One region of the Metasolibacillus sp. FSL H7-0170 genome, then DNA from elsewhere that is predicted to be linked to it. Evidence: a T-box and tRNA genes for the amino acid it is inferred to sense, from the RefSeq annotation. Region 1 holds a T-box; the other holds one or more tRNA genes.

What was found. The T-box of region 1 lies ahead of tyrS (tyrosine--tRNA ligase). A T-box ahead of a tRNA ligase gene usually reads a tRNA of that ligase, here a tRNA-Tyr.
Region 2: it encodes a tRNA-Tyr, which carries the amino acid that the T-box ahead of tyrS (tyrosine--tRNA ligase) is inferred to sense. The anticodon was not compared.

What each region holds. Positions count from the first base shown of each region.
Region 1 covers NZ_CP151964.1:3,866,219-3,881,257, reverse strand. Annotated here, with positions in the region: gene MHH70_RS18200 (substrate-binding domain-containing protein) at 1-559, opposite strand, end outside; gene tyrS (tyrosine--tRNA ligase) at 887-2,158, opposite strand; T-box leader at 2,218-2,417, opposite strand; gene MHH70_RS18190 (transglycosylase domain-containing protein) at 2,721-5,567, shown strand; gene MHH70_RS18185 (acetylornithine transaminase) at 5,766-6,902, opposite strand; gene argB (acetylglutamate kinase) at 6,919-7,716, opposite strand; gene argJ (bifunctional ornithine acetyltransferase/N-acetylglutamate synthase) at 7,679-8,902, opposite strand; gene argC (N-acetyl-gamma-glutamyl-phosphate reductase) at 8,915-9,949, opposite strand; gene MHH70_RS18165 (GNAT family N-acetyltransferase) at 10,273-10,905, shown strand; gene MHH70_RS18160 (CBS and ACT domain-containing protein) at 10,930-11,577, shown strand; gene MHH70_RS18155 (acetoin utilization protein AcuC) at 11,574-12,722, shown strand; gene ccpA (catabolite control protein A) at 13,083-14,084, opposite strand; gene MHH70_RS18145 (bifunctional 3-deoxy-7-phosphoheptulonate synthase/chorismate mutase) at 14,784-15,039, opposite strand, start outside.
Region 2 covers NZ_CP151964.1:2,693,000-2,708,038, forward strand. Annotated here, with positions in the region: gene MHH70_RS12715 (KinB-signaling pathway activation protein) at 289-960, shown strand; gene MHH70_RS12720 (hypothetical protein) at 1,193-1,837, opposite strand; rRNA gene MHH70_RS12725 (16S ribosomal RNA) at 2,133-3,687, shown strand; rRNA gene MHH70_RS12730 (23S ribosomal RNA) at 4,204-7,131, shown strand; rRNA gene rrf (5S ribosomal RNA) at 7,382-7,497, shown strand; tRNA gene MHH70_RS12740 (tRNA-Asn) at 7,725-7,799, shown strand; tRNA gene MHH70_RS12745 (tRNA-Glu) at 8,156-8,230, shown strand; tRNA gene MHH70_RS12750 (tRNA-Val) at 8,263-8,338, shown strand; tRNA gene MHH70_RS12755 (tRNA-Tyr) at 8,354-8,437, shown strand; tRNA gene MHH70_RS12760 (tRNA-Gln) at 8,452-8,526, shown strand; tRNA gene MHH70_RS12765 (tRNA-Lys) at 8,544-8,616, shown strand; gene MHH70_RS12770 (ISL3 family transposase) at 8,843-10,057, shown strand; gene MHH70_RS12775 (LacI family DNA-binding transcriptional regulator) at 10,214-11,200, shown strand; gene MHH70_RS12780 (aldehyde dehydrogenase family protein) at 11,344-12,774, shown strand; gene MHH70_RS12785 (iron-containing alcohol dehydrogenase) at 12,775-13,947, shown strand; gene MHH70_RS12790 (N-acyl homoserine lactonase family protein) at 13,982-14,818, shown strand; gene MHH70_RS12795 (helix-turn-helix domain-containing protein) at 14,982-15,039, shown strand, end outside.

The DNA.
Region 1 (15,039 bases):
CATTAATTACATTATTATAGGCATCAGGTGTTTTATTAACCATTACTGTTTTTTTGAAGTAATCTGCGTTTTCTGGATATGTAGCTTGTACAAATGCTGTATACAATGGATATAGCGCCGTTGCACCATCTATTTTTGGCATTTTGCCATCCAAAGTTAACGTTGACACCTCGCCTAATTTTGTAATTTGATTATTTTCGGTGAAGGGATGGTACACCCATATATCTACCTCACTATCCACTGTAGCTAGCTGGCTTTCATAATATGTTTGCCCAGCTAAAACAGTTGGTACAATCATAATCCCTAACATAATAAACGCCGTTATTTGCTTGCGCCTTTTCGTTTTGAAGAATTGCAAAATTCTTAATATGAGTAAAATATAAACTACGAGAACAGCAGCAACTAAAAGCCATACATAGCTTTGATGCAGGAAGAACATCGTTAAAAATAATAATGGCGCGCCAAAAATAATATACCTATTGTTAGCAATACGATACTCCCTATTTTCTCCATCATTTTCCTCCCCCTTTTTAACATAAACGATAAAGTGAACCTTCAATCAGTGGGGGTTTTCTTCATCCCCCACTGATTGGTAGTTTCACCAATCGGGTTTTTACAGGCTGTTGAATCCCCCACTTAAACATCTTGATTTTATCTGTTGTTTTGAAGTGGGGGTCTTACAGCCTGTTAATACGGGATAAAAAAAGAAAAAGTGTTCCAATAATTTTTTTGTATTTATAACTAGAAAGTTAACTTCATTTTCAAATATACTTCTACAGCTTTTCTTGGTTTGTGTTTAGGGTACTTCTTGAAATCTTTTGGTGGAACAAAATAAAAGCGCATGAATCAGATTTTTCAATTTGAGTTCATGCGCCTTTCTTATTTTTTAATTAAATTTCACCATATGGTATTTCTTTTTACCACGGCGAATAATGGAAAAAGCGTCTTCTAAACGGTCTTTAGCATCTACTGTATATTCTAAATCCGTCACCTTTTCACCGTTGATGCTGATGGCACCATTTGTTACATCTTCACGCGCTTGACGCTTTGATGGGGAAACACCTGCATCGACAAGCATTTCAACAATGTTTTTATCTTCTTTCGCCATTTCAATAGAAGGAACATCTTTAAAAGCATCTTTCATTTCTTCTGCAGATAAAGCTTTTAAATCTCCAGAGAATAGTGCTGCTGTAATACGCTGTGCAGTATCAAGTGCCTCTTGGCCGTGAATTAAGCGCGTCATTTCTTCTGCTAATGCCTTTTGTGCTTTGCGTAAATGTGGTTCTTGCTCAACACTTGTTTGTAATACCTCGATTTCTTCACGTGATAGGAATGTAAAGATTTTCAAGTATTTAATAACATCTGCATCACCAGTGTTAATCCAGAATTGGTAGAATTCATATGGGCTCGTTTTTTCAGCGTCTAACCATACTGCGCCACCTGCTGTTTTACCGAATTTCGTGCCATCAGCCTTTGTTACTAATGGAATTGTAAAACCGAATGCTTTTGCATTGTCATCATGCGTTTTACGTATGACTTCTAAGCCTGTTGTAATATTGCCCCACTGATCCGAGCCACCGATTTGGATGCGTACATTATGGTTGTCGTATAAATGATTAAAATCAATTCCTTGAATGATTGTGTACGTAAATTCTGTAAATGAAATACCTGTATCTAAACGTGAAGAAATCGTATCCTTTGCTAGCATGTAGTTGACATTCAATAGCTTCCCAAAATCACGTAAAAACTCGATTGTACTCATTTTTCCAATCCAATCGTGATTGTTGACAAGCTTTGCTGTATTTTCTGCGCTAGAATTAAAGTCAAAAATGCGCTCTAATTGTTTTTTAATGCCCTGTACATTTCGGTCAATTTGCTCTACTGTTTGCAATTGGCGCTCCTCTGAACGTCCAGATGGGTCCCCTACCATTCCTGTTGCACCACCAACTAGCAATACCGGCTTATGACCAGCTTGTTGGAAGCGGCGAAGCGTTAATAATGGTACGATATGGCCGATGTGCATCGAATCAGCCGTTGGGTCAACCCCACAGTATAATGATACGGACTGCTCATTTAATAGCTTTTCCATACCTTCTGCGTCTGTTTGCTGGTATAACAAACCACGCCAATTTAAGTCTTCAATTAGTTTGTTTGTCATGTTGTGTCCTCCTCTTTTTTTACGCATAGAAACAAAAAAGTCCCTACACGCACTATGCATGCAGGGACGCTATCGTAAAAATAACGCGGTACCACCCAGCTTGAAGAGCATTACTCTTCCTCTCATCCGTCTTAACGCGACGTCAACGTCCAAGCTCCAAGAACGTAATTCATGTTATACATTATGACTAGCTCTCACCACACGCTAGCTCTCTTGACAGGGAATGATAACACTACTGCAATCTCTTCAATACTTGAAAAACTATACAGTCTATTTTACCTAAACAGCGTCTATTGTCAATAACTATATTTTAGCTGTAGAAAAAATGTGCTATAATCAATTACGCATTAGCGTAATTGCGGTTGGATTTTTCCGAGTTCATGAAGGAAACAAAGCTAAAATCCATGACATCCGCTGGAGACTTTGAGTCAACATGATGTTGGTCACTCAGTTATTAGCACCAAAATGTGGTGTTCTTTCGACTGAGTTCCTCTAATTCAGTAAGAGCCCTACTCCTTTGGTTTAACTGAATCGAGGTAAATGAGTTTAGGAGGTCGTTTCATTGAAAGAATGGTTGACACAAATAAATAACAAATTAGAAGCTCTAGCAAACAAATCTTGGATGCGTGCGTTCCGCATTACAGGTGGCGTTATTTGGAATTTATCATTATTAATTCTTATATTAGTAGCAACTTTAACTGTATTTGCTGGGGCAGTTGGTGCGGGATATTTCGCATCACTCGTAAAAGAAGAGCCTTTGCGTTCTAAGGAAAATATGCGTGAGCTTATTTTCAATTACGAGGAAACGAGTGAAATTTACTTTGCGGACAATATTTATATTGGCAAGCTACGTACAGATTTAGAGCGTCGTGAAACCTCTCTAAAGGATGTTTCGCCCATTGTAATTGATGCTGTTCTTGCAACAGAGGACGAGTACTTCCGTGAGCATAATGGTATCGTCCCAAAAGCTGTCCTGCGTGGGTTGCTACAAGACTTTACAAATTCGGCTACTCAAACAGGTGGCTCGACATTAACACAGCAATTAATAAAAAATCAAATATTAACAAATGAAGTATCTTATGAACGTAAAGCAAAAGAAATATTGTTAGCATTACGACTTGAAAAATTTATGACAAAGCAAGAAATATTGGAGGCCTATTTGAATATTATCCCCTATGGGCGTAATGCTTCAGGTCGCAATATAGCTGGAATCGAAACAGCAGCGGACGGTATATTTGGCATTAAAGCTTCTGAGCTTTCTTTACCACAAGCTGCGTATATCGCGGGAATACCGCAAGCACCGTATGCCCATACACCTTTTACACAAAAAGGGCAATTAAAAACAGAGGAAGCTTTAAAGCCCGGCATTGACCGGATGAAAACGGTTCTATACCGTATGAAGGAAGCTGGCTACATTTCAGAAAATGAATATCAAGAAGCTATCGTCTACGATATTACGCAAGATTTTAGAAAACCTGAATCACGCCCTGAAGACCGCTACCCATGGTTAACATACGAGCTTGAAAACCGTGCGAAAAAAATTATTGCGGATATGTTAGCTGAGCAGGATGGCATTGATCCAAAGCGCTTGCAAGAAGAATCACAGTTGCTTGAAAAATATATGATTTTAGCAGACCGTGATGTGCGCTCAAAAGGCTATCGCATCTATTCTACAATTAATCAGCAAATGTATGACGCAATGAAAGCAGCAGCCGAGAATTTCCAATACTACGGTCATACGTATACAGCAACGACGATAGATAGTGAAACTGGAGAAGAAATAACAGTTGAAATGCCTGTGCAAGTTGGAAGTGTTGTTATCGAGAACAAGACAGGACGTATTTTAAGCTTTGTTGGCGGGCGTGATTTTAATATTGAGGCACTAAATCATGCTACACAGGCATATCGTTCAAATGGTTCAACAATGAAGCCACTTTTAGCATATGGTCCGGCTATTGAGTATGGAAAAATTGGTGCAGGTAGCCCTGTTGTCGATGTGAAATTTAAGCGTAGCTATGACGGCTATAGCCCTTCGAACTATCTTGAAAATGAAGAAAGAGGAATAATGCCTGCACGTGAGGCCTTAGCTCATTCTCAAAACTTAACAGCGCTTCGCTTATATGATGATATTTTACCAAATCGACCTGCTGAATATTTAGCTAAAATGGGCTTTTCTCGCTTAACCGAGGGCGATTATGTCAATTTAGCAACAGCTATCGGTGGATTAACGAATGGGACAACAGTTGAAGAAAATACAAATGCATTTGCTACACTTGCAAATGGCGGTCAATTTATTGATGCTTATATGATTGAGAAAATTGTTGATTTAGATGGCAATATTATTTATCAGCATGAGGTAGAGCCAGTTGAAGTATTTACACCTGAAACTTCCTACATTGTTACAGATATGCTGCGTGATGTACTTGATTATGGTACAGGTATGCGTGCAAAGAGCACATTAAAATTCTCTTCTGATTTTGCAGCAAAAACAGGTACAACACAGGATTATAAGGATGTTTGGTTAGTTGGCTATAATCCTAATATTTCTTTAGGTGTGTGGATGGGCTATGACCAGCCTAGATCATTATATACATTCAATAACACTTACTATCAGCCAAGTACCCGTGTGAATTTACTATGGGCTTCGTTGATGAATACTATTTACGATATCGACCCTGAATTTATCGGAACGAAAGAAAAATTTGAAAAGCCTGCAAATGTTGTTAGCGCATCGTTTTGTGGAATTTCAGGCTTAGCACCTTCTGAAGCTTGTTCAAGTGCTGGGCTAGTGCGCTCCGATTTATTTAATCGCAATGTATTTGTACCTTCCATTCCAGATGACAGCTTAGTTTCTTCTGCATCTGTCAATATTGATGGTAAATCATACAGTGCTCTCCCTTCTACCCCTGCTGAATTCGTTACAATGGGGGGCGTCGGCTTAAACGAGGAGTTTGTTAAACGCATGCTTGGCTCTTTAGGTGGAGATCCTGCAAAGCTCTTACCTAACAATTCTTCCTTAAGCTCAACTGTCGTTACAGGGGCAGCATTTGAAGCGGATGAAGAGGCACCAGCATCTGTTATTGTTACACTTGATGGCAATACATTAGTATGGTCGAAGTCGGCATCAAATGATGTTATCGGCTATCGAGTCTATTCGACAGAAGGTCAGCTTATTGCGACGAATGGCTTTGAACAAGGGCGTCGGGCTCAAATTGCCATCGGAGCTAACTATTATGTTGTTGCAGTAGATATTACAGGGCGTCAATCTGAGCCTTCAAACATTATCGAAACTGCCGCTCCACCACCTGAAATCGATGAGCCAAATACAGATGAAGACAATGAACCGCCCGTACCAGAGGAGCCACCGACAGGGGACCCTGAAGACAATGGGGAAGAACAAGAGGAATAAGCACAACAATAAGGCTGTCTGAAAAAGAATCTCTTTTCAGGCAGCCTTAGCTTATCTATTAAGTATTCGCTAAAAAACACTGCTCCTTCAGCAGTCACAATAAATTGTCATTATCCTTTTCGCCAAGGGCGTACTTTAAAGCCTATTCCCTTGGAATTTTATTTGGAAAGTAATTTAGATTTTTTAAACAGCTCGGCTCTAATTGCATAATATTTGTTGTAAAATAGCAACTGCTTCATCCATTTCCGACTCACTTACTGTCAATGGTGGTAATAAACGAATGACTTTTGTGCCTGCCTGTACAACGAGCAAGCCTGCCTGCTCCAATTGAGTAACATAGCTCGCTACATCTTCACCACCGCAGTAAATACCAAGCATTAAGCCTTTTCCTTGAATTGTGAACTTTTTGTCATTTAATGCCTGCTGTAGCCTCGCCTGCAAATAGGCTGATTTATCCTGCACTTGCTGTAAAAAAGCCTCGTTAAAAACATGCTCTACGACTGTTTGTGCAACTGCCACGGCTAACGGGTTACCACCGAATGTTGTACCGTGTGTTCCTGCATTAAATGTTTCAAATAATTCTGCCGTACCTAGTATGCCGCCAATTGGAAAGCCGCCTCCTAAACCTTTAGCCATCGACACAATATGTGGTTTTAATGCCGTTTGCTCAAACGCAAAGCGCGTCCCTGTACGACCAATTCCTGTTTGTACCTCATCGACAATTAATAAAATACTATGCGCTTCACAAATTTTTTGTATAGCTTCTGCAAACTCTGGCGTCACCTCATTAATGCCACCCTCACCTTGAATCGGCTCTAACATAATCGCTGCCACTGTTTCATCAATAGCGGCTTCAAGTGCCACCACATCATTAAATGGCAATGTCGTAAACTGTTCAACTAAAGGACCAAAGCCATTTCGCACTTTATCCTGTCCTGTTGCCGACATCGCACCAAATGTACGCCCATGAAATGATTGCTCAAAAACAATAATATGATGCTTCCCTGTATGTTTACGCGCAAGCTTAATCGCCGCCTCATTAGCCTCTGCCCCACTATTACAGAAAAAGGCATACGTTAATGGCAAATCCTGAACTAATGTTGCAGCAAGCTTCTCCTGCCCCTTGCTCTCAAAAAGATTGCTAATATGCCATAGCTTCTCACTCTGCTCCTGCAAAGTTTGCACAAGCGCTGGATGAGCATGGCCAAGCGAACAAACAGCAATCCCACTTGTAAAGTCTAGATAACGCTTCCCACTATCGTCATACACGATTGTTCCTTGCCCTTTAACAATATGAATCTGTCGTCTTGCATAATTTTGAAATAATGCACTCATCCTACAGCCATCTCCTTTAAATTGAATTGTGCGAGAATTGTGTGAGTGCCTGGCACCCAACAATTGTTGTGCCTGTTAATGTATCATCTACAATTTGAACAGACGGAATGCCTGCTGCCAAACAAGCAAGCGCTCCTTGTACTTTCGGAATCATTCCACCGTAAATATGTTCATCAGCAATCCATTTTTCAATTGCTGATTTTGTCACTTGCTGCTGATATTGCCCTTCAATTCGGATGCCGGCGACATCTGTGACAAGAAGTAAACTTTCTGCTTCTATAGCGAGAGCCACTTCGCTTGCTACTGTATCACCGTTAATATTTAATGCCTGACCATCTGTTGTTGTCCCAATGCAAGCAATAACTGGGACAATATTTGTGTTTAAAATAGTATTTAATAGCTTCGTATTTACCTTTTTAATTTGCCCTACATAGCCGTAGATTGCCTCATCTAAAAATGTACTTTCTAATAACTGACCATCAAAGCCGCTTAATCCGATTGCCTCAATTCCTGCTCTATTTAATTCGTGTACGAGAAGTGGGTTTACTTGCCCAATTAATGTTGTTTTCACTAAATCGATTGCTTCTGCTGTAGTAACCCGTATGCCATGTAACACATGGGATGCTACTTGATGAGCAGCTAATGTGCGGTTAATTGCTGGCCCTCCACCATGTGTAATAATAACGCGATAGCCCTCTCGTTGAAGTGCCTGTATTTTTTGAAAAAAGGCGCTGTTCAAGCCTTCTATTGCACTGCCTCCCAGTTTAATGACAATATTACGAGCGATATGATGCGTTGATTTGAACGTAGTCATATGTTAAATCACACCCCCAAGCAAAGCCATGTCCATCACCCTCGCCTAAAGAAACGAAAATTTTCACTTCATGCTGCTTTAGTATTGTAATAAGCTGTTCCTCCGAAAATGCAATTGGTTCACCATTTTCGACCATTGTTACGCCCCCGATTTGAATCGTAATTTTCTCAGGGTCGACCGTTGCACCGCTATAGCCAACTGCCGCAATAATACGTCCCCAATTGGCATCACAGCCAAAGACAGCCGTTTTCACAAGTGGTGAGCCTACAACTGATTTTGCAATTTTACGTGCCTCCGCATCATTCATTGCGCCGACTACTTCAACTTCGATTAATTTTGTCGCCCCTTCACCATCGCGAGCTATCGATTTTGCTAAATCCTCTGCTACCGCTTGCAGTGCAGTATAAAAATTTGCCCACTCTGGATGCTCTGGCGTTAAGGCTGTATTACCAGCTAAACCATTTGCCATGACGACAACCATATCATTTGTTGATGTATCACCATCTACTGTAATTGAATTAAAGGTACAATCTGTAATTTGTAATAGCGCCTTTTGCAGCTCATTTGATTGTATGTTGGCATCTGTCGTAATAAAACCTAGCATCGTTGCCATATTTGGCTCAATCATCCCAGAGCCCTTTGCTGTACCAGAAACAACAATTTCTTTGCCATCAATTGTCGTTACATAGGTTGTATTTTTCATCACTGTATCCGTCGTTAAAATGGCCTGTGCAAAATCAATGCTGCTCTCTAAATCATCATTAGGTACTAGCATGGCAACACCCTTTTTCAACGGCTCCATTTTCATTATTTCTCCAATAACCCCTGTAGATGCTACCCCAACTAAGCTAGTGTCGATATTTAATTTTTCTGCAGCCAATTTTTGCATTTCATAGGCATCCGCTATCCCTTGCTTGCCTGTACAAGCATTGGCATTGCCTGAATTAATTAGCATTGCCTGCATTTTTTGCGTGCTATAAACAACCTCCTTCGTTACCTTTAATGGAGCCGCCTGCACAGCATTCGTCGTAAAAACTGCTGCAACACTTGCCGGTACCTTACTTACAAGTAATGCTAAATCCTTTTTCTTATGCTTTAAACCACAATGCACCCCCGCCGCTGTAAAGCCTTTTGGAGATACGATATTTTTTCCAGATAATTTTTTCAATTCAATAATAGCTGTCATTTATTTTCCTCCTTAAATGAATAATGGTACTGTTTGTAAACCCATCGTTTGTGGTAAGTTCATTTGTATATTCATATTTTGAATTGCTTGCCCTGCCGCACCCTTGACTAAATTATCAATGACGCCGACAATCGTTGCTCGATTTGTGCGCTTATCTAATTGCACATACACATCACAGTAATTTGAGCCTTTCACACGATTTGTACCAATCATTGAGGCTTCTTTAATCACGCGTACAAATGGGTGTTTCGCATATGCAGCTTGCAAACAATCGAGCAGTTGTGCCTGCGTAACGCAAGGCTGTACAGCGGCATATGATGTTGTTAAAATACCGCGCGTCATTGGTACTAAATGAGTATTAAATGAAATTTTTGTCTGCACATTTGCAAACATTGCAATCGCTTGCTCGATTTCTGGAATATGCTGATGCTCGTTAATTTTATAAATTGAGAAATTTTCATTTGTTTCACTAAAATGTGTTGCCTGTGTAGGCTTATTACCAGCACCTGATACACTGCTTTTCGCATCGATAACTAAAAAGCTCGGGTCAATTAAATTTTCTTTTATTAATGGCAATAGTGATAATAAAACTGCTGTCGGATAACAGCCGGGATTGGCAATTAAATGTCCCTCAGCAATTTTTGACTCATTCCATTCTGCTAATCCATAAACACTTTGCTCGATTGCCTCCTGCGGTGCAGGCGTTTTTTTATACCATTGCTCAAAGCTCGCTCGATTCTTTAAACGAAAATCACCTGACAAATCAATAAATTTTGGTCCCTGTTGCAATAATGGCGGTAATAAACTAGTCGTTACCCCTGATGGTGTACTTGTAAAAATAACGTCTAAATTTTGCAAAGCTCCTTCAGCGATTTTTTGTAATGGCTGGTCTTCAATTCCTTCTAAATGAGAAAACTTTGTTGAAAAAATGGTTCCTTCTTCTGATGAAGTGAATAATTCAATTTTCTCTACTTCCGGGTGATTATGTAAAAAGCGAATTAACTCAAGTCCTCCATATCCTGTAGCACCGATAATTCCAACTTTCATTGCCGTCCCTCCAAATATAAGATAGCATTAGTATAAATATGTATAATTATTTAGTCAACTGAATTTTTATTTATTTTCTAAAAAATTAATTTTTTAATTGTCCGTACGTCGAAAAAAGGGCTAGCACAACTTTTAAATGCCCGTTGTACGGATGATAAACAAAATCTCCTTATAAATTAGTTTGTTGCGAATTATCAACGGGATTACAATATTAGGAATTAGGCTATTATGAAAGAAATTACTTTCTGGACAGCCCCTTCCATCTTCCCTTTTCCCTAAATTCTTTTGTATAATAAGGATTAGAATAATTAGGTGGTGTATAAATGGAGCATAAAAAAACCTTTTTTAGCACTGCAATGGAGACGAGGCATGGGATTGTACATGTAGAAGGCCCTGTACATCCTGAGCAATTAGCTCGTTACGCATTTCATGATGATTTAGTTTCATTCCGCCCTGCCCCGCAACAGCACAAAGCCTTAATTGGTATCGCTTCATTAGAGGAGGGACGCATTATAATCGTTCGCAATGGCGAACTTGTTGTTGGCTATGTCACATATTTATACCCAGACCCTATCGAGCGTTGGGCGGAGGATAAAATCGAAAATATGATTGAGCTTGGTGCAATAGAAGTCATTCCAGATTATCGCAGTACAGGTGTAGGAAAAAAACTGTTAGAAATATCGTTTGCGGATGAGGCAATGGAAGACTATCTTGTTATTACAACTGAATATTATTGGCATTGGGATTTAAAAGGGACAGGACTAAACGTCTGGGAATATCGCAAAATGATGGAGCGTATGATGAGTTCTGTAGGTTTTGAATATTTTGCGACAGACGACCCAGAAATCGCATCACATCCAGCAAACTGTCTAATGGGGCGCGTTGGTAAGCATGTCAATGCAGAGACGATGGAACGCTTTGATCGTCTACGTTTTAAAAGGCGTTTTTTGTATTAAAAATCAAGCAAAGGGGATTGCAAAATGATTGTAGAAGAAATGATGCAAGTTAATGTGCACACACTACTCCCTACAAATACAGTTGGAGAGGCTGCACAGTTAATGCATGAACATGACATACGCCATATACCGATTGTCAATACACAAAAGGAAGTCGTTGGAATTATAACAGAGCATGATGTTAAGCACGCTTTTCTTGATGAGCTGAATGAGCAAGAAAAAACCGTCATTAAAAATACACCTTTAATGAATATGATGATTAAAAATCCAATTGTTGGCCATCCATTAGATTTAGTTGAAGAGGTAGCCTTAACTTTTTATGAATCTAAAATTAGCTGTTTACCAATTGTCTCAGGTGGTAAATTAGTCGGACTTGTTACAACAACAGACCTTTTATACACTTACATTGAATTAACTGGTGCACATAAGCCAAGTTCTAAAATCGATATTCGCGTTTCCGATAAAGCTGGTGTGCTACATGATATTTCTAAAATATTTATGCAACATAAAGTGAATGTGTTAAGCGTGCTTATCCATCCTGATGCTACAAACGACGAAAACCGAATTGTGAGCGTCCGATTACAAGTTATCAATCCATTAGCAATTATTCAAGATTTACGTAAGCAAGGCTTTCATGTTTTGTGGCCAAATGTACCAGGGATACAAGTATGAAAAATGCACTTTTTGTCTATTCACCTGACCAGCTTGGCTATAAATTTTCGGACACCCATCCGTTTAACCACAAACGCTTACTATTAACAATGGATTTACTAAAACAAATCGGCGCTTTAAAAGATGAAGATATTATTCCAGCACGCATGGCTACAGAAGAGGAAATTGCCCTTGCACACGATGAAAAATATATTGATATTGTAAAGAGGGCTGGACATGGTCAGCTCACAGCTAAACAAGGTGAAAGCTTCGGCATCGGCACAGAAGATACACCAATTTTTCCAAATATGCATGAAGCAAGTGCATTGCTCGTTGGTGGTACTTTACAAGCTGTAGACGCTGTGCTGCAAGGTCGGGCACGCCATGCACTAAATTTAGGCGGCGGGCTTCACCATGGCTTTTACGGACGAGCTTCGGGCTTTTGCATTTATAATGATAGCAGTGTAGCCATTCGTTACATACAGAAAAAGTACGGCTTGCGTGTATTATATGTCGATACAGATGCCCATCACGGTGATGGGGTGCAATGGTCTTTTTACGATGACCCAAATGTATGTACATTGTCTATTCATGAAACAGGACGCTATTTATTTCCCGGTACAGGTAATGTGACCGAGCGCGGAAACGGGCAAGGCTACGGCACATCCTTTAACTTTCCAATTGATGCTTTCACAGAGGATGAAAGCTTTTTAATGATTTATGAACAAGCGATGCGCAAAGTGTTTGAGCATTTTAAACCTGATGTTGTACTAACGCAAAATGGTGCTGATGCTCATTATCTCGACCCATTAACACATTTATATGGCACGATGAAAATTTACAAGGAAATTCCAAAACTTGCTCATCAATTAGCGCATGAATATTGCGATGGTAGGTGGATTGCAGTTGGTGGTGGCGGCTACGATATTTGGCGTGTTGTACCCCGCGCTTGGTCACTAATTTGGACAGAAATGAACGATTTAGCTTGCCCTACTGGTCCATTGCCGAAAAACTGGCTGGAGCATTGGCAGCAGGAAGCACCAAATGAGCTTATCCCAACTTGGGAAGACCCTACCGACCTATATGACCCGATTCCGCGCAAAGCAGAAATTGAGGAAAAAAATGCACAAATGCTACAAAAAGCATTACATATTTTGCATAAATAAAAAATAGCTGTTGGAAAAACATGCTTACGCACAGGATTTTCCGACAGCTATTCCATTTTTATTAAAGTATAGATTTACGCTCTTTTAAAATCAAATAAATGCTCAAAAATCATTATTTATTTACCATTTAAAACGATGGCAAATTTAATGAGACGGAGTTGTCCGAAAAGTCCATTTTGTTTTGACACCGCATTGAAATCAATGTTCCCTTTTACTGAAGGATAACACTGCTAAAGCCAATGTTCATCCCATTTTTAAAAGAGGCGTTCTCTGCTTATATGAATCAACATTTTGCGAAACATCATCGCTACTGTCCAAAATTCCGGCTATGCACGGCTTTTTGGACAGCCCCCTCCATTTTTAACGCTTCGTTGAGCTACGAATTTCCATATGATATGGTAAAACAACTGTTTGCTCTGCCACTTCTTCTTTATTCATAATTTTCGTTAAAAGTCGCATTGCTACAGCACCAATATCATAAAGTGGTAAGGCAACACTCGATAGCTGTGGACGTACCATGCGGGCTAACTTGGAGTTTTCAAAGCTAATGACTTCGATATCATTTGGCACTTGCTTGCCAGCATCTTGTGCCGCATGAATAATGCCGATTGCTAATTCATCGCTGCCTGCAAAATAAGCAGTCGGAGGTACTGCAATAGCTGTTAACTCTTCATATGCAGCGATGCCATCATCATATATGCTATCCCCCGCAATAATGAGCTGCTCATCTAGCTCAATATTGGCATCTTGCAATGCCTGCTTATAAGCAGCTAGTTTATATATACCATTAATCGTATAATCCAATGGACCTGAAACAAATGAGATACGCTTATGTCCATTTTTCAACAAAATATTAACAGCTTCATATGCTGCCTCATAATAATCAATATTGACAGAGGCAGCCTCCTGCTGTTCATCAACAGAGCCTGCTAAAACAATCGGTACTGGAGAGGCTTTGATTGCTTGTTGAATGCTACTCGATACTTTATCGGTCATCATTACAACGCCATCTACCTGCTTGCTTAACATCGTATCAAGCAATTCCAGCTCCTTGTCCTCCTTTTGGTCTGAATTCGATAAAATAATATTATAGCTATACATTGTCGCAATATCTTCAATGCCTCGTGCTAATTCTGCATAAATTGTATTTGAAATATCCGGAATAATCACGCCTACTGTTGTTGTTTTTTTACTAGCCAAGCCACGTGCCACCGCATTTGGCCGGTATTCTAGCCGCTCGATTACTTCCAATACTTTTTTTCTAGTGGCAGGCTTCACATTCTGGTTGCCATTCACAACACGCGATACTGTAGCCATTGATACATTGGCCTCGCGCGCTACATCATAAATTGTTACTGTCACTATACTCGCCTCCAGTCGTCTTCTCTCAACTTATCTTCTATTTCCCATTAACAAGATAAACAAGTAAAAATACATTTTAGTTTTATAAAAAATGCTTTTGTCTTTCTGAATATCCCTTAATCAATGATGCCTCGGCTAACTTTAGTCCAAATTTTTTCGGGCTGTTTGGTGGACGTTAACCTAAAGCCTTCACGTCCTATGACCGTGGTTAATTGATTTGCATCACGCAGGGCTTCCTTCAAAATCTGTGACATTCGCCGCAAGTTTAGCTGACACGATGTCGTTATCGTAGGACGCGATGTTCTTAGACGGAGTTCCTCTTTATCAGCACCCACTGAAATGAGCCTAAAAAGCATTCATTTCACTAGCTGTAGAGGTGGGAAACCTCTGTATCTATAGCTGTCGCCCTGCTATCTGTACAAAAAACCTTGCTGCCTCGTTTTCATACAAAATAAAATTGGCTGCTGCGGTTACTCGTCGCAAAAAACATCGCTGAAAGATGTTAAAACTCACTTTATACCATCATATATACTTTCATTTCCAATTTCAATAAAAAATGAAGTTAGACAAAAAAATGCCTTAAAAAGCTGTAGGACATCTTTTTCAATGACTATTATCTCATTGAAAAATGTAAAAGGCATCTGAAAAGTGGCATGTTCGCCTCCTTTTCAGACACCTCCTTTTCGACAACTTTAAAGTTTAAGCTTTTACTTCATATTGCTTCATGAACTTTAGCACTTCGTCGTAGAATGCATCGAATGTTGGAATATCCATTTGCTGCTGCTGGTCTGATAAAGCAATTGATGGGTCTGGATGAACTTCAGCCATTACGCCATCTGCACCAATTGCAATCGCCGCTTTTGCACATGGTAATAATAAATCGCGACGTCCTGTTGAGTGCGTTACATCAACCATTACTGGTAAATGCGTTTCCTGCTTTAAAATTGGCACTGCA
Region 2 (15,039 bases), 1.2 Mb from region 1:
TGACAGATTTTAAAAGGATTTCTTTGCAAGCCTGGAAAAACTGAATGCAATTACGCCACGGCATAATTAATTTAGGGCCTTAAATGTAATAAATTTTAAAAATGCCTTCGTGTTTAAGCTTTGAATAGCCAATTAAAAGTAAATGAGCGCATTATTAGTTGCGATGCTCTTTCATTTATTGTTCACATTTTTACGAATAATATGTATTGGACTTATGTGTGTATTAGCTTTTTTATGTCGTCATTGTTAAAATGAGAATGGAGAATATAAATTGGGGGACATTATGTCGTGACAATACGTAATTGGATTAAGTTTTTCCTTATGTCGCTATTAATTGGAGGCGGCGTAACAGCTATATCAAGTCTTTTTATACGTTGGGATTTTTTCCAACCATATTTAGTGGCTGGAGAATTTGGTGAGTTCATTGCTGCCCTTGCTTGGATGGTTTTATTGGGCTTCACAATGAGTGTTATTGCGCAAGCTGGCTATTTCGCTTATTTAACATTACATCAAGTAGGTGTCAATATTTTCCGTACGTTAACGCTATGGAACTGGGTACAAATGCTATTAATTCTAGTTGTCTTAATCGATTTAATCATTTTCCGTTTTGCACCGGGAGCAGAAACGGCTAAAGATTGGCTATTTTACATTGGTTTACTATTAGTTTTAGTATTCGGTGCAGTTGCAACAGCTGTTCAGAAAGTAAAAATGACTGGTAAAAAGCATATATTAATTCCTTCTGTTTTTTTCATGATTGTTATTACATCATTAGAGTGGATTATTGCATTAATGGGACGTCAGGATAATATCAACACATATGTCGCATTATTATTATTCCCATTAGTTGCAGTTAATGCATACCAACTGTTAATGCTACCTAAGTATAATGCTAAGTCTGAGGAAGATCGTAAAAATTTAGAGGAGCGCCGTAAAGCACGCAAGCAAGCTGCTCAAAATTAAACAATAGGCTGTCCCAAAAGATATTTCTTTTCGGACAACCTTTGTCGCTACTATATAGTTGCTAAAAAGCTTTTGTACCTACTGTTTCGCTTTCGGCACAGAAACAACTGTGCCTGTTGGTACAAAATAATGTTACCCGTTGCAAAAGGGCGTGTCTCAAATGACTTTTCAGACATGCCCTTTTTGCTTCTTATAACTATGCTGAGGATAGATGGGTATGAATGCACATCCTTTATTGAGGGAATCTTTTTGTTTTTAACTGATAGCCAAATACATTTTCCTCTATAGAAACGACAGGGCTTTGTTGCATAAATAAAGTGAGTTGTTCAAAGTTAATTATTGAATTTGCATGTATAGGGACGGACATAATTAAACCATCCTCAAGAGGAAGATCTTTGTGCCAAAGAGCAGTTGGTATGAGCATATTGATTCGTCGGTTAAATATAAGCTTCTTCAAATCTTCTGGAAATACATAATCCTTCGTCATAAACCACAGTGGCTCTTTCCCTAAGGACTTTTTATAAACTGTAATTTCTTCTTCTAAAATTTTTTCGTTTGTATAATCTGTACTATTATGACCGAGAAGCGCGGTCGGTATACGTTTGTCCTTGATTATTTCAATCATTGCAGGCGAGCGTTCAATCCAAGCACTGTCGAGTAGCAATAAAGGGTAAGGCGCCTTCAGATTTTCAAGCCATGTGTCAAAGCCTTCATGAGAAAAAGTGACCTCAAGCATTAAGGTTTGCCCGTAATGCCCTTTTGAAATAACGGTAGGTTCATTCGTTGCATTAAATGTGGGTAAAATAGTGGTAATTTGTTTTTGATAAAATACTAGAATCAAAAATGCTAAAGCTAGTAATAGCAATATTTTTCGCATTTCTTAACCTCCTTTATTTAAAATTATTTTTTGTGCAAAATAGTTTTCTATAAAAAAGTTATGAAAAGGTGTTGACTTTCATGAATGAAAGGTGATATTATGATTAAGTCGCTAAGAGATGACGCGACAATGCAACAAAAATGAACCTTGAAAACTGAACAAGCAAGACGTGAATGAATAAAGTTTCATTGAATAGATGAAACACAATTTTGGACATCGAATGAAGATGCCAGCAAATGTTTTAATGTATCGAAAGCGAAGCGACAGATACAAATTTGAGCTTACTCAAATTCTTTTTATGGAGAGTTTGATCCTGGCTCAGGACGAACGCTGGCGGCGTGCCTAATACATGCAAGTCGAGCGGGCGTTATTTTGGTGCTTGCACCGAAGTAACGCTAGCGGCGGACGGGTGAGTAACACGTGGGCAACCTGCCCTGTAGATGGGGATAACTCCGGGAAACCGGGGCTAATACCGAATAATACTTTGAAACCCATGTTTTAAAGTTGAAAGATGGTTCTGCTATCGCTACAGGATGGGCCCGCGGCGCATTAGCTAGTTGGTGAGGTAATGGCTCACCAAGGCAACGATGCGTAGCCGACCTGAGAGGGTGATCGGCCACACTGGGACTGAGACACGGCCCAGACTCCTACGGGAGGCAGCAGTAGGGAATCTTCCACAATGGGCGAAAGCCTGATGGAGCAACGCCGCGTGAGTGAAGAAGGTTTTCGGATCGTAAAACTCTGTTGTAAGGGAAGAACAAGTGCCGTAGTAACTGGCGGCACCTTGACGGTACCTTATTAGAAAGCCACGGCTAACTACGTGCCAGCAGCCGCGGTAATACGTAGGTGGCAAGCGTTGTCCGGAATTATTGGGCGTAAAGCGCGCGCAGGCGGTTTTTTAAGTCTGATGTGAAAGCCCCCGGCTCAACCGGGGAAGGTCATTGGAAACTGGGGAACTTGAGTGCAGAAGAGGAAAGTGGAATTCCAAGTGTAGCGGTGAAATGCGTAGAGATTTGGAGGAACACCAGTGGCGAAGGCGACTTTCTGGTCTGTAACTGACGCTGAGGCGCGAAAGCGTGGGGAGCAAACAGGATTAGATACCCTGGTAGTCCACGCCGTAAACGATGAGTGCTAAGTGTTAGGGGGTTTCCGCCCCTTAGTGCTGCAGCTAACGCATTAAGCACTCCGCCTGGGGAGTACGGTCGCAAGACTGAAACTCAAAGGAATTGACGGGGGCCCGCACAAGCGGTGGAGCATGTGGTTTAATTCGAAGCAACGCGAAGAACCTTACCAGGTCTTGACATCCCGTTGCCCACTATGGAGACATGGTTTTCCCTTCGGGGACAACGGTGACAGGTGGTGCATGGTTGTCGTCAGCTCGTGTCGTGAGATGTTGGGTTAAGTCCCGCAACGAGCGCAACCCTTGATCTTAGTTGCCATCATTCAGTTGGGCACTCTAAGGTGACTGCCGGTGACAAACCGGAGGAAGGTGGGGATGACGTCAAATCATCATGCCCCTTATGACCTGGGCTACACACGTGCTACAATGGACGGTACAACCGGTTGCCAACCCGCGAGGGGGAGCTAATCCGATAAAACCGTTCTCAGTTCGGATTGTAGGCTGCAACTCGCCTACATGAAGCCGGAATCGCTAGTAATCGCGGATCAGCATGCCGCGGTGAATACGTTCCCGGGCCTTGTACACACCGCCCGTCACACCACGAGAGTTTGTAACACCCGAAGTCGGTGAGGTAACCTTTTGGAGCCAGCCGCCGAAGGTGGGATAGATGATTGGGGTGAAGTCGTAACAAGGTAGCCGTATCGGAAGGTGCGGCTGGATCACCTCCTTTCTAAGGATATTTTCGGAATATCTCCTACGGAGATAACATTCACGGATTGCTGTTCAGTTTTGAAGGTTCATCAATGGATGAATACTTCTTATTGTGCTCCTGCGGTTACTCGTCGCAAATACGCGAGGAAGCAAATACAGGTAGCCTATTTGTTCTTTGAAAACTGGATAAAACGACATTGAAAGTAACAAGTTTTAAATAGATCAAGTAATTGATCGTGTAAGTTCTTAAATCTTATTTCTTTTATGAGATAAGTTGTAACTAACATGAAGGTTTCAAGACACGAGTAGGACAAGGAAGCGATTGAGCGATAGAAGGAGCGTACTTAAGTACGTGACTGACAGAGTGAATGAAGTTGACGCAGTCATACGATGTGTATTGAAAGCCGAAAATGAAGGTTTCGAGATACGAGCAAGCCAAGGAAGCAGATTGAGTGAATGAAGGAGCGTACCTCTGTACGTGACTGAATGAGCGAAAGTAGCTGACGCAGGATGGCGATGTATATCGAAAGCTGAAGGTTAAGTTATTAAGGGCGCACGGTGGATGCCTTGGCACTAGGAGTCGATGAAGGACGGCACTAACACCGATATGCCTCGGGGAGCTGTAAGTAAGCTTTGATCCGGGGATTTCCGAATGGGGAAACCCACTATGTTTAATAGCATAGTATCCATACGTGAATTCATAGCGTATGGAAGACAGACGCAGGGAACTGAAACATCTAAGTACCTGCAGGAAGAGAAAGAAAATTCGATTCCCTGAGTAGCGGCGAGCGAAACGGGAAAAGCCCAAACCAAAGAGCTTGCTCTTTGGGGTTGTAGGACACTCTATACGGAGTTACAAAGGAATGAAGTAGATGAAGCGACTTGGAAAGGTCCGCCAGAGCAGGTAAAAGCCCTGTAGTCGAAAGTTCATTCCCTCCAGAGTGGATCCTGAGTACGGCGGAACACGTGAAATTCCGTCGGAATCCGGGAGGACCATCTCCCAAGGCTAAATACTCCCTAGTGACCGATAGTGAACCAGTACCGTGAGGGAAAGGTGAAAAGCACCCCGGGAGGGGAGTGAAAGAGAACCTGAAACCGTGTGCCTACAAGTAGTTAGAGCCCGTTAATGGGTGATAGCGTGCCTTTTGTAGAATGAACCGGCGAGTTACGATAACGTGCAAGGTTAAGCTGAGAAAGCGGAGCCGCAGCGAAAGCGAGTCTGAATAGGGCGAAGGAGTACGTTGTCGTAGACCCGAAACCAGGTGATCTACCCATGGCCAGGGTGAAGGTAAGGTAACACTTACTGGAGGCCCGAACCCACGTACGTTGAAAAGTGCGGGGATGAGCTGTGGGTAGCGGAGAAATTCCAATCGAACCTGGAGATAGCTGGTTCTCTCCGAAATAGCTTTAGGGCTAGCCTCGTGATTGAGAATACCGGAGGTAGAGCACTGTTTGGACTAGGGGGGCATCTCGCTTTACCGAATTCAGACAAACTCCGAATGCCGGATATTTATACACGGGAGTCAGACTGCGAGTGATAAGATCCGTAGTCAAGAGGGAAACAGCCCAGACCACCAGCTAAGGTCCCAAAGTAATCGTTAAGTGGAAAAGGATGTGGCGTTGCTTAGACAACCAGGATGTTGGCTTAGAAGCAGCCATCATTTAAAGAGTGCGTAATAGCTCACTGGTCGAGTGACACTGCGCCGAAAATGTATCGGGGCTAAACGATTCACCGAAGCTGTGGATTGACATCTACGATGTCAGTGGTAGGAGAGCGTTCTAAGTGCGTTGAAGTCAGACCGGAAGGACTGGTGGAGCGCTTAGAAGTGAGAATGCCGGTATGAGTAGCGAAAGATAGGTGAGAATCCTGTCCACCGTATGACTAAGGTTTCCTGAGGAAGGCTCGTCCGCTCAGGGTTAGTCGGGACCTAAGCCGAGGCCGATAGGCGTAGGCGATGGATAACAGGTTGATATTCCTGTACTACCTCCCCACCGTTTGAGCAATGGGGGGACGCAGGAGGGTAGGGTAAGCAGAGCGTTGGTTGTCTCTGTTCAAGCAGTAAGGCGTGTGTGTAGGCAAATCCGCACACTCTAACGCCAAGCTGTGATGACGAGTCCGTATGGACGAAGTTCCTGATCTCACACTGCCAAGAAAAGCCTCTAGCGAGGTGGGAGGTACCCGTACCGCAAACCGACACAGGTAGTCGAGGAGAGAATCCTAAGGTGTGCGAGAGAACTCTCGTTAAGGAACTCGGCAAAATGACCCCGTAACTTCGGGAGAAGGGGTGCTCTTGAGCGTGCAAGCGCATGAGAGCCGCAGTGAATAGGCCCAGGCGACTGTTTAGCAAAAACACAGGTCTCTGCAAAACCGTAAGGTGACGTATAGGGGCTGACGCCTGCCCGGTGCTGGAAGGTTAAGAGGAGTGGTTAGCGCAAGCGAAGCTATGAATTGAAGCCCCAGTAAACGGCGGCCGTAACTATAACGGTCCTAAGGTAGCGAAATTCCTTGTCGGGTAAGTTCCGACCCGCACGAAAGGCGTAACGATCTGGGCACTGTCTCAACGAGAGACTCGGTGAAATTATAGTACCTGTGAAGATGCAGGTTACCCGCGACAGGACGGAAAGACCCCGTGGAGCTTTACTGTAGCTTGATATTGAATTTTGGTACAACTTGTACAGGATAGGTAGGAGCCAGAGATCTCGGAGCGCCAGCTTCGAAGGAGGCGTCGGTGGGATACTACCCTGGTTGTATTGAAATTCTAACCCGTGCCCCTTAGCGGGGTAGGAGACAGTGTCAGGCGGACAGTTTGACTGGGGCGGTCGCCTCCTAAAAGGTAACGGAGGCGCCCAAAGGTTCCCTCAGAATGGTTGGAAATCATTCGTAGAGTGTAAAGGCACAAGGGAGCTTGACTGCGAGACCTACAAGTCGAGCAGGGTCGAAAGACGGGCTTAGTGATCCGGTGGTTCCGCATGGAAGGGCCATCGCTCAACGGATAAAAGCTACCCCGGGGATAACAGGCTTATCTCCCCCAAGAGTCCACATCGACGGGGAGGTTTGGCACCTCGATGTCGGCTCATCGCATCCTGGGGCTGTAGTCGGTCCCAAGGGTTGGGCTGTTCGCCCATTAAAGCGGTACGCGAGCTGGGTTCAGAACGTCGTGAGACAGTTCGGTCCCTATCCGTCGTGGGCGTAGGAAATTTGAGAGGAGCTGTCCTTAGTACGAGAGGACCGGGATGGACATACCGCTGGTGTACCAGTTGTCGTGCCAACGGCATCGCTGGGTAGCTATGTATGGACGGGATAAGTGCTGAAAGCATCTAAGCATGAAGCCCCCCTCAAGATGAGATTTCCCATTACGCAAGTAAGTAAGATCCCTCAAAGACGATGAGGTAGATAGGTTCGAGGTGGAAGTGTGGCGACACATGGAGCTGACGAATACTAATCGATCGAGGACTTAACCACAATTAAAACTTGTTTCAATGTTCGTTTATCCAGTTTTGAAAGAACAAACACTTTCTAAAAATAAGGATTTCAAGATACAAGCTAATCGAGGAAACAAAAGAGCGCTTGAAGGAATGTACTAAAGTATATGATTGAATGAGCGAATGCAGTTGACGAAGAGTAGCGCAGTAGATTGGAAGCCGAGTAAGGAACGTCTACTAAAAGCACCACATCCTGTGGTAACGTAGACGCCAGTACATCCATGTGCAAGTGAAGTAATGATGGCAAAGAGGTCACACCCGTTCCCATACCGAACACGGAAGTTAAGCTCTTTAGCGCCGATGGTAGTTGGGGGCTTCCCCCTGTGAGAGTAGGACATTGCTTCGCGCAAAAAGTCGCTGCTGATAATTAATCAGTAGTGGCTTTTTTTATCTTGATTTAGTAGTTAGCTGAAGCGTAATTGATAGCGCAAACATATCGATAATATGAGTAAATAGTGAATTAAATCGAAAGTTTTAATTATTTGAAAAAAGCACTTGTAATAATTAAAATGATTGTTATAATAATAAATGTACTAAGTAGCTTATACAAAGTGCATAAATGAATATTAGCGTTCCGAAGTAGCTCAGTGGTAGAGCAACCGGCTGTTAACCGGTTGGTCGCAGGTTCGAGCCCTGCCTTCGGAGCCATTTTTTTTGCCTATTAATTGAAATGAAAAAATTATAGTAGCATTATTTTTAGAGGTAGAATTAACAGGTCCACTATTAGTTTTAATCCGAATTTTCCTTGATTAGCTAAACGAAGTAGATTAATCTAAAATCAGTGTTACATATCGTTGTTTACTTAGCAAAGTGTCAAACTTCAATAAAGTTTAAAATAAGTAAAACAAGCATTTAGCTCCTAACAATGAAAAAACCCTAATTTTTAATTTGAGGCTTTCACTAAAAAAGAATTTGCAAATTAGGATGAAAATTTATCGAAAAGGCTTGTACAAATCTAAAAAACATGGTATTATAATTCTTGTCTTGTTTGAGATATTTTAACTGGCCCGTTGGTCAAGTGGTTAAGACACCGCCCTTTCACGGCGGTAACACGGGTTCGAATCCCGTACGGGTCACCATTTAAAAATAAATAATTGTAACACTCATATATGGAGGATTAGCTCAGCTGGGAGAGCACCTGCCTTACAAGCAGGGGGTCGGCGGTTCGAACCCGTCATCCTCCACCATTCAAGTGTTATGTCGGTGGGGTAGCGAAGTGGCTAAACGCGGCGGACTGTAAATCCGCTCCTTAGGGTTCGGCGGTTCGAATCCGTCCCCCACCACCATCTTTGAAAATGATTGGGGTATAGCCAAGCGGTAAGGCAACGGATTTTGATTCCGTCATGCCTAGGTTCGAATCCTAGTACCCCAGCCATTTTTTTGTTTTTTCTTGAGCCATTAGCTCAGTCGGTAGAGCATCTGACTTTTAATCAGAGGGTCGAAGGTTCGAGTCCTTCATGGCTCATTATTAACAGGGGCTATTTGAAAAGATTATATCTTTTCAAATAGCCCCTGTTTTTTATATTAATATCTTCAAAACATTGCTCCTATGGTAATTATAATGGTTCTATAATATTTGGGTTCTATAATATTTGTTGGGGTGTACACACAATTTGGATAAAAAAAGACACGTACTCACCGATTTTTTTTATACTTGAATTGTTGAGAAACAAGTAAGAGAAAGGTGAGACGTGCATATGAATTTTATCATGAATATCCCTGGATTAAAAGGAGTTATTATCGAGAAGGTGGAGGAGCTTGGAGAGCGGACTTGCCTTTATGTGTCTCTCCCTAAAAAACCTCATCGCTGCCCGAACTGCGGGGAAACTACACAGAAAGTCCATGATTACCGCATGCAGAAAGTCAAGCATTTGAAGTGGTTTGAACGGTTGACTTGCCTGTTTTACAGACGGCGCCGTTATGCGTGTTCTTGCGGAAAAAGGTTCTCTGAACACGCTCCATTTGTGGAAAGGTATCAGCGCTTCACAAAGGAATGGAATCAGGTGGCACAGGTGCGCTCCGTGAAAGCCAAGACGTTTAAAGAAGCCGGTGAGGTTCTCGGCGCCTCTAGTTCCACCATCATCCGCCGCTTTCAGTCAGCCGCAAAAACGCAGATGGCAGAAGGCGTGCGCCTGCCGAAAGCGATTGCGATTGATGAATATAAAGGGGATACAGACGAAGGAAAATTCCAACTGATCATTGCGGATGCAAAAACTCGGGAGCCGCTTGATATCCTACCCAACCGGCGGAAAGAAACGATTCAGGACTATCTGCGCCAATATGGTCAGGACGTGGAGCTGGTGGTGATGGACATGAATCCAAGCTTCAAAGCAGCAGTCAAAAAAGCATTGAGTCGGCCCGTCATCATTGCAGACCGGTTCCACTATTGCCGGTACATCTACTGGGCGTTGGATGAGGTACGGCGAAAAGTGCAGAAGGAATGGCACGCATATGACCGGAAGAAGTGTAAGCGGATGCGTCATGTGCTCTATAAACGGGCATCTAAACTGACCCGAAAAGAACGCTGGTATGTGAACCGTTATTTGGGGATGTCTGAAGAATTACGGCAGGCATACGAACTGAAAGAAGCTTATTGCGAATGGTTTGACTGGGCTAAAACAGCAGAAAATGTAGTAGAAGTAAAAAGGCGGTTAGAAGTATTTTATCAGGAAGTGGAAACGAAGCAGATTCATGCGTTTTTAAAGGCCATTAAAACTTTTAGAAACTGGCAGGTAGAGATCTTGAACAGTTTTAACTTCCCTTATTCCAATGGATTTTTAGAAGGCATTAACAACAGAACAAAAGTGATGAAACGCAACGCATATGGCTTTCGGCGTTTCGATCACTTCAAAGCAAAAATCTTATTAAACATTCGGTATAAAAATATCGGGGTTCATTTGGGGTGACGTGAATTTTACCTCACCCCAACATTTGACGTTGAACCATTATAATAAGGCGTAGTTTATCTTTTAAAGAAGAATAAAAAATAATATGTTAAACTAAAGATTGATGAATATTGCTTACTTAGAAATAGAGATTGAGGTTGTAGAGGTGAAATAGTTATCGTATCGTCAAAAGATGTTGCAAAATTAGCTGGTGTGTCACAGACGACGGTTTCCCGGGTTTTGAATACACCTGAACAAGTAAAGGCCTCAACGGTTGATAAGGTGTTGAAGGCGATTGAACAATTAAATTATATTCCTAACGAACAGGCAAGATTGCTTGTGACTAGTCGAACAAATACAATTGCACTATTATCTGGTCCGCTACACAATCCTTTCTTCTCAGACACTACTGCGGCTATTGTTAATTATGCAAATAGTAAAGGTTATAAAGTCGATGTACAATTTGTACAGGATGAGGAATTAGAAAATGCCTATTCAAAAATTTTAGAGCGCAAAGTAGATGGAATCATTTTATCTTGTATATTGTATGAAGATCCGTTTTTTGAAAAGCTAAAGAAATTAAATATTCCCTTTATTACATTTAACCGTAAGCACCAATCAAATGAAAATTTTGTCGAAATTGATAATGAACAAGCAGGTTATATTGCTGCACAATCATTGCAGGCTTTAGGACATCAACATATTGCCTATATAGGGGGGCATTTAACAGTTAGTACGTACGCTAATCGTTTTAGAGGGGCACTGCGTGCTTTAGGAGAAACGTTGCCAGAAGCATATATTTATCATTCCAATACAACCCGTGCAAATATTAGTGAGGGAATTGATTATTTGCTCCAGCAGCCAAATTCCCCAACTGCTATAATAGGTGCATCTGATTCGATAGCGCTAAATGTCATTGATGAATTATTAAAGCGCGATATTCGTATCCCGGAGGATATTAGTGTTATTGGGATTGATAATGTTGAATTGGCGGCATATGAACAAATTCAATTAACGACAGTAGGACATGCGATGGAAAGAAATTTAGGATTAATCGCTATTGTTAAATTAATTGAAATGATTGAACATAAAAAAAATTCTTGTGTTCATATAACCGAATCTGTTAAACTTTTTAATAGGAAAACAGTGAAGCGATTAAACTAAGGCGAAGATTCTGTTCTTACAAATATTCTCCTGAGCCCTATCAGGAGATATTTGTAGGATATAAGTATATTTTTTTATAACAAAATGGTTACGTATTCATAACAGAATATTTAGAATAAAGAAGTTTGGGAAGGGTGTATATTTTGGAACAAAAAATGTATATCAATGGTGAATGGGTTTCTACAGCCGAGTATGCAGAGTTAAAATCACCATACACAAAGGAAGTAATAGCGAAAATACCACAAGCAACAAGAGAGCATGTATCAGCGGCTGTGGAGGCGGCTCAAAGGGCACAGCAAGCAATGAATAATCTTACTGCATTAGAAAGGGCGAATATCCTTTATGCAATTGCTAAGGCATTTGCTAGCAAGCGCTTGGAGGCAGCTACAATTATTTCCCGGGAAAGTCCGAAGCCTCTAAAATATGCGCTAAGCGAAATAGACCGCACAATTGAAACATATCGTTTCGCTGGTGATGAGGCTAAGCGTCTTATTGGGGAAATGATTCCAATGGATGCAGCGAAAACGGGGGAAAATCGTTTTGCTTATACGCTAGAGCAGCCATTAGGAATAATTGCTGCTATTACGCCCTTTAATTTTCCGCAAAATTTAGTAGCGCATAAAGTCGGACCAGCAATTGCTGCTGGGAATACGATTGTACTAAAACCTGCCTCACAGACTCCACTATCTGCGTTGTTTTTAGCAGAAATCATTGATTGTACCGATTTACCTAAAGGTGCATTTAATGTCGTGCTAGGGAGTGGTGGTATCGTTGGTGATGCACTTGTTGAGAGCGATAAGGTGAAAATGATTACATTTACGGGTAGTCCAGCAGTCGGTATTCAAATCAAAGAAAAATCGGGATTGAAACGTTTAGCACTTGAATTAGGGGCGAACTCTGGATTAATTGTTGACCGCAATATAAATATAGAGCATGTGGTGAGAAAATGCGTTACAGGTGCATTTTCTAATCAGGGGCAGGTATGTATCTCTTTACAGCGGATTTATGTAATGGAAGAGGTGTTTGCTGCATTTGTTGAGGAAATGATTGCTCAAACACAAAGCTTGAAAATAGGTTCTCCGCTCGATGAAACGACGGATGTATCTGCCATGATTCATGATAAGGAGCAGCAACGAGCAATACAGTGGATTACTGAGGCAATTGCAGAAGGTGCAAATCTTCTATACGGAGGCGAGGTGGAAGATGGTGTTTTATTACCTACAATTTTAGCGAATGTCGACAGGAAATCGAAAGTTAGCTGTCAGGAAGTGTTTGCACCGATTGTAAGCATTAATAAGATTTCTTCGATAGAGGAGGGAATCGAAGCTATTAATGATTCAGATTATGGCTTGCAGGCAGGTATTTTCACGAAGGATATTCAAACGGCCTTTACAGCATCGAAAAATCTCTCAGTAGGTGGTGTTATTATTAACGATATACCGACATATCGCGTTGATCAAATGCCGTATGGTGGCGTAAAGCAAAGTGGAACAGGCAAAGAGGGACTTAAATATGCATTACAGGAAATGACGGAAACAAAGCTTGTTATTTGGAATCAAGAAGGAGGACTATAGATGGCTGAAAAGATTACATTTGTACCTTTAAGTTACACAGGCTGGGGCTCCCTTAGCTATTTACAGCAAGAGGTGCAACGCTTAAAAGGTCAAAAAGTATTATTAGTGACAGATCCTTTCTTGCACGAAATGGGCTTAACGCAAAAAATCATTGCACTGCTTGAAGAGTTGAATTTAACTATCAATATTTATACAAAGGTTGTGCCAGAGCCCCCAGTAGCTGTAGCGGAGGAATTAGTAGCTTACGCAAGGGAACATCAAAATGATATCGTTGTCGGGCTAGGTGGGGGGAGTGCGCTCGATTTAGCTAAATTAGCTGGCGTAATTTCAGTGCATGAAGGTGATGTCAAAGATTACTTAAATTTAAGCGCTACACGTTCCATTGAACAGAAAGGGCTGCCGACAATATTAATTCCTACAACATCTGGTACTGGCTCAGAAGTCACAAATATTGCTGTTGTTTCATTAGAAAGTACGAAAGATGTCGTAACACATGACTATTTGCTGGCAGATGTAGCGATTGTTGACCCAGAGTTGACAATGTCGTTACCACCAAAAGTAACAGCGGCAACGGGAGTAGATGCTTTAACTCATGCGATTGAGGCATATGTATCGCAAAATGCTAGTGCTGTTTCTGACGCAGTAGCATTGCAGGCGATACAATTAATTAGCCAATCCATTCGTAGTGCGGTAAAGGATGGGCAAAATCAGCAGGCACGTATCGATATGAGCTATGGGAGTTATTTAGCGGGCCTAGCATTTTTCAATGCAGGTGTTGCGGGTGTACATGCACTAGCTTATCCATTGGGTGGACAATTCCATATCGCGCATGGTGACTCCAATGCGGTTTTATTGCCTTATGTAATGGGCTATATCCGTCCATCTTGTGAAAAGCGCATGAAAGACATTTATAATGCTATGGGCTTCAATAGTGGCTATTTATCGCAGGAGGAGGCATCGCATAAATGTGTACAGGAATTGCAGCGCCTTGTTGAAGATGTAGGTATCCCTTCAAGCTTGAAAGGCTTCGATATTAGTGAAAAGGCACTTACCGGCTTAACGGAGGATGCAGCAAAGCAAACTCGACTCCTAGCTCGCAGTCCGATGCCGTTAGGGAAGGATGATATTTTTGCTATTTATAAGGCAGCATATGATGCCTTCGTTTTCAAATAAATAGAATTAATCAAACAGCAAAGGGGATAGAAAAATGTGTAATAACAAAAAGTTATATGTATTAGACACTGGGACAATGAAGATGGATAAAAATTATATGATTGCCATGCATAACCCTGCGACAATTGATAATCCTAATCCACCAGCAGAGTTTGTAGAATTTCCGATTTACGCTGTATTAATTGACCATCCAGAAGGGAAAATCTTATTTGACACTGGCTGTAATCCCGATGGTATGGGGGAAGATGGGCGTTGGCCTGAAGGAATACAAAAGGCCTTCCCAACATTTGCGAGCGAAGAGTGTTATTTGATTAATCGTTTAGAGCAATTAAAAGTACGACCAGAGGATATTAAATATGTAATTGCCTCACATTTGCATTTAGACCATGCAGGCTGTTTAGAGTTGTTTACAAATGCGGAAATTATCGTGCATGATTCAGAGCTGTCGAGTGTTATGAAGCAATTTGCGATGACGCGTGATATGGGTGCATATATTTGGGGTGATGTCATGGCGTGGATTCAAAATCAATTACGCTGGCGCACAATAAAGCCGCATGAAAAAGAAGTACAGCTGGTGGAAGGAATCAAGATTATTAATTTTGGTCCGGGGCATGCGTATGGTATGCTTGGCTTACACGTTGAGCTGCCTGGTCATGGTAATGTTTTACTAGCATCCGATGCCGTTTATACGGCAGAAAGTTATGGCCCGCCAGTCAAGCCACCAGGTATTATTTATGATTCCGTGGGTTATAATTCGACAGTGGAGCGGATTCGCAAATTTGCCACTGAAAATGATGCTGAGGTTTGGTTTGGCCATGATTCAAATCAATTTAAAAATTTCGTGAAATCTACGGAAGGTTATTACGAATAATAAGGTTGTTGGGGAAGCGGATATACATCTGTCTTTCCCATTTTTTGTGCTTATGAAAAGGGCTTTTAATTGACTATTTGAAAGCTCTTTTCCTAAGCTCTATAATATTTATATAGATAAATATGTTACTGGAAAAAACAGATTATAATTGGAGGTGCTTTTTATGGGAGAGAGAGGAAGGCCCAAAGGAGCAAGTGGTGAAGAAAGTCGAGCATTATTGC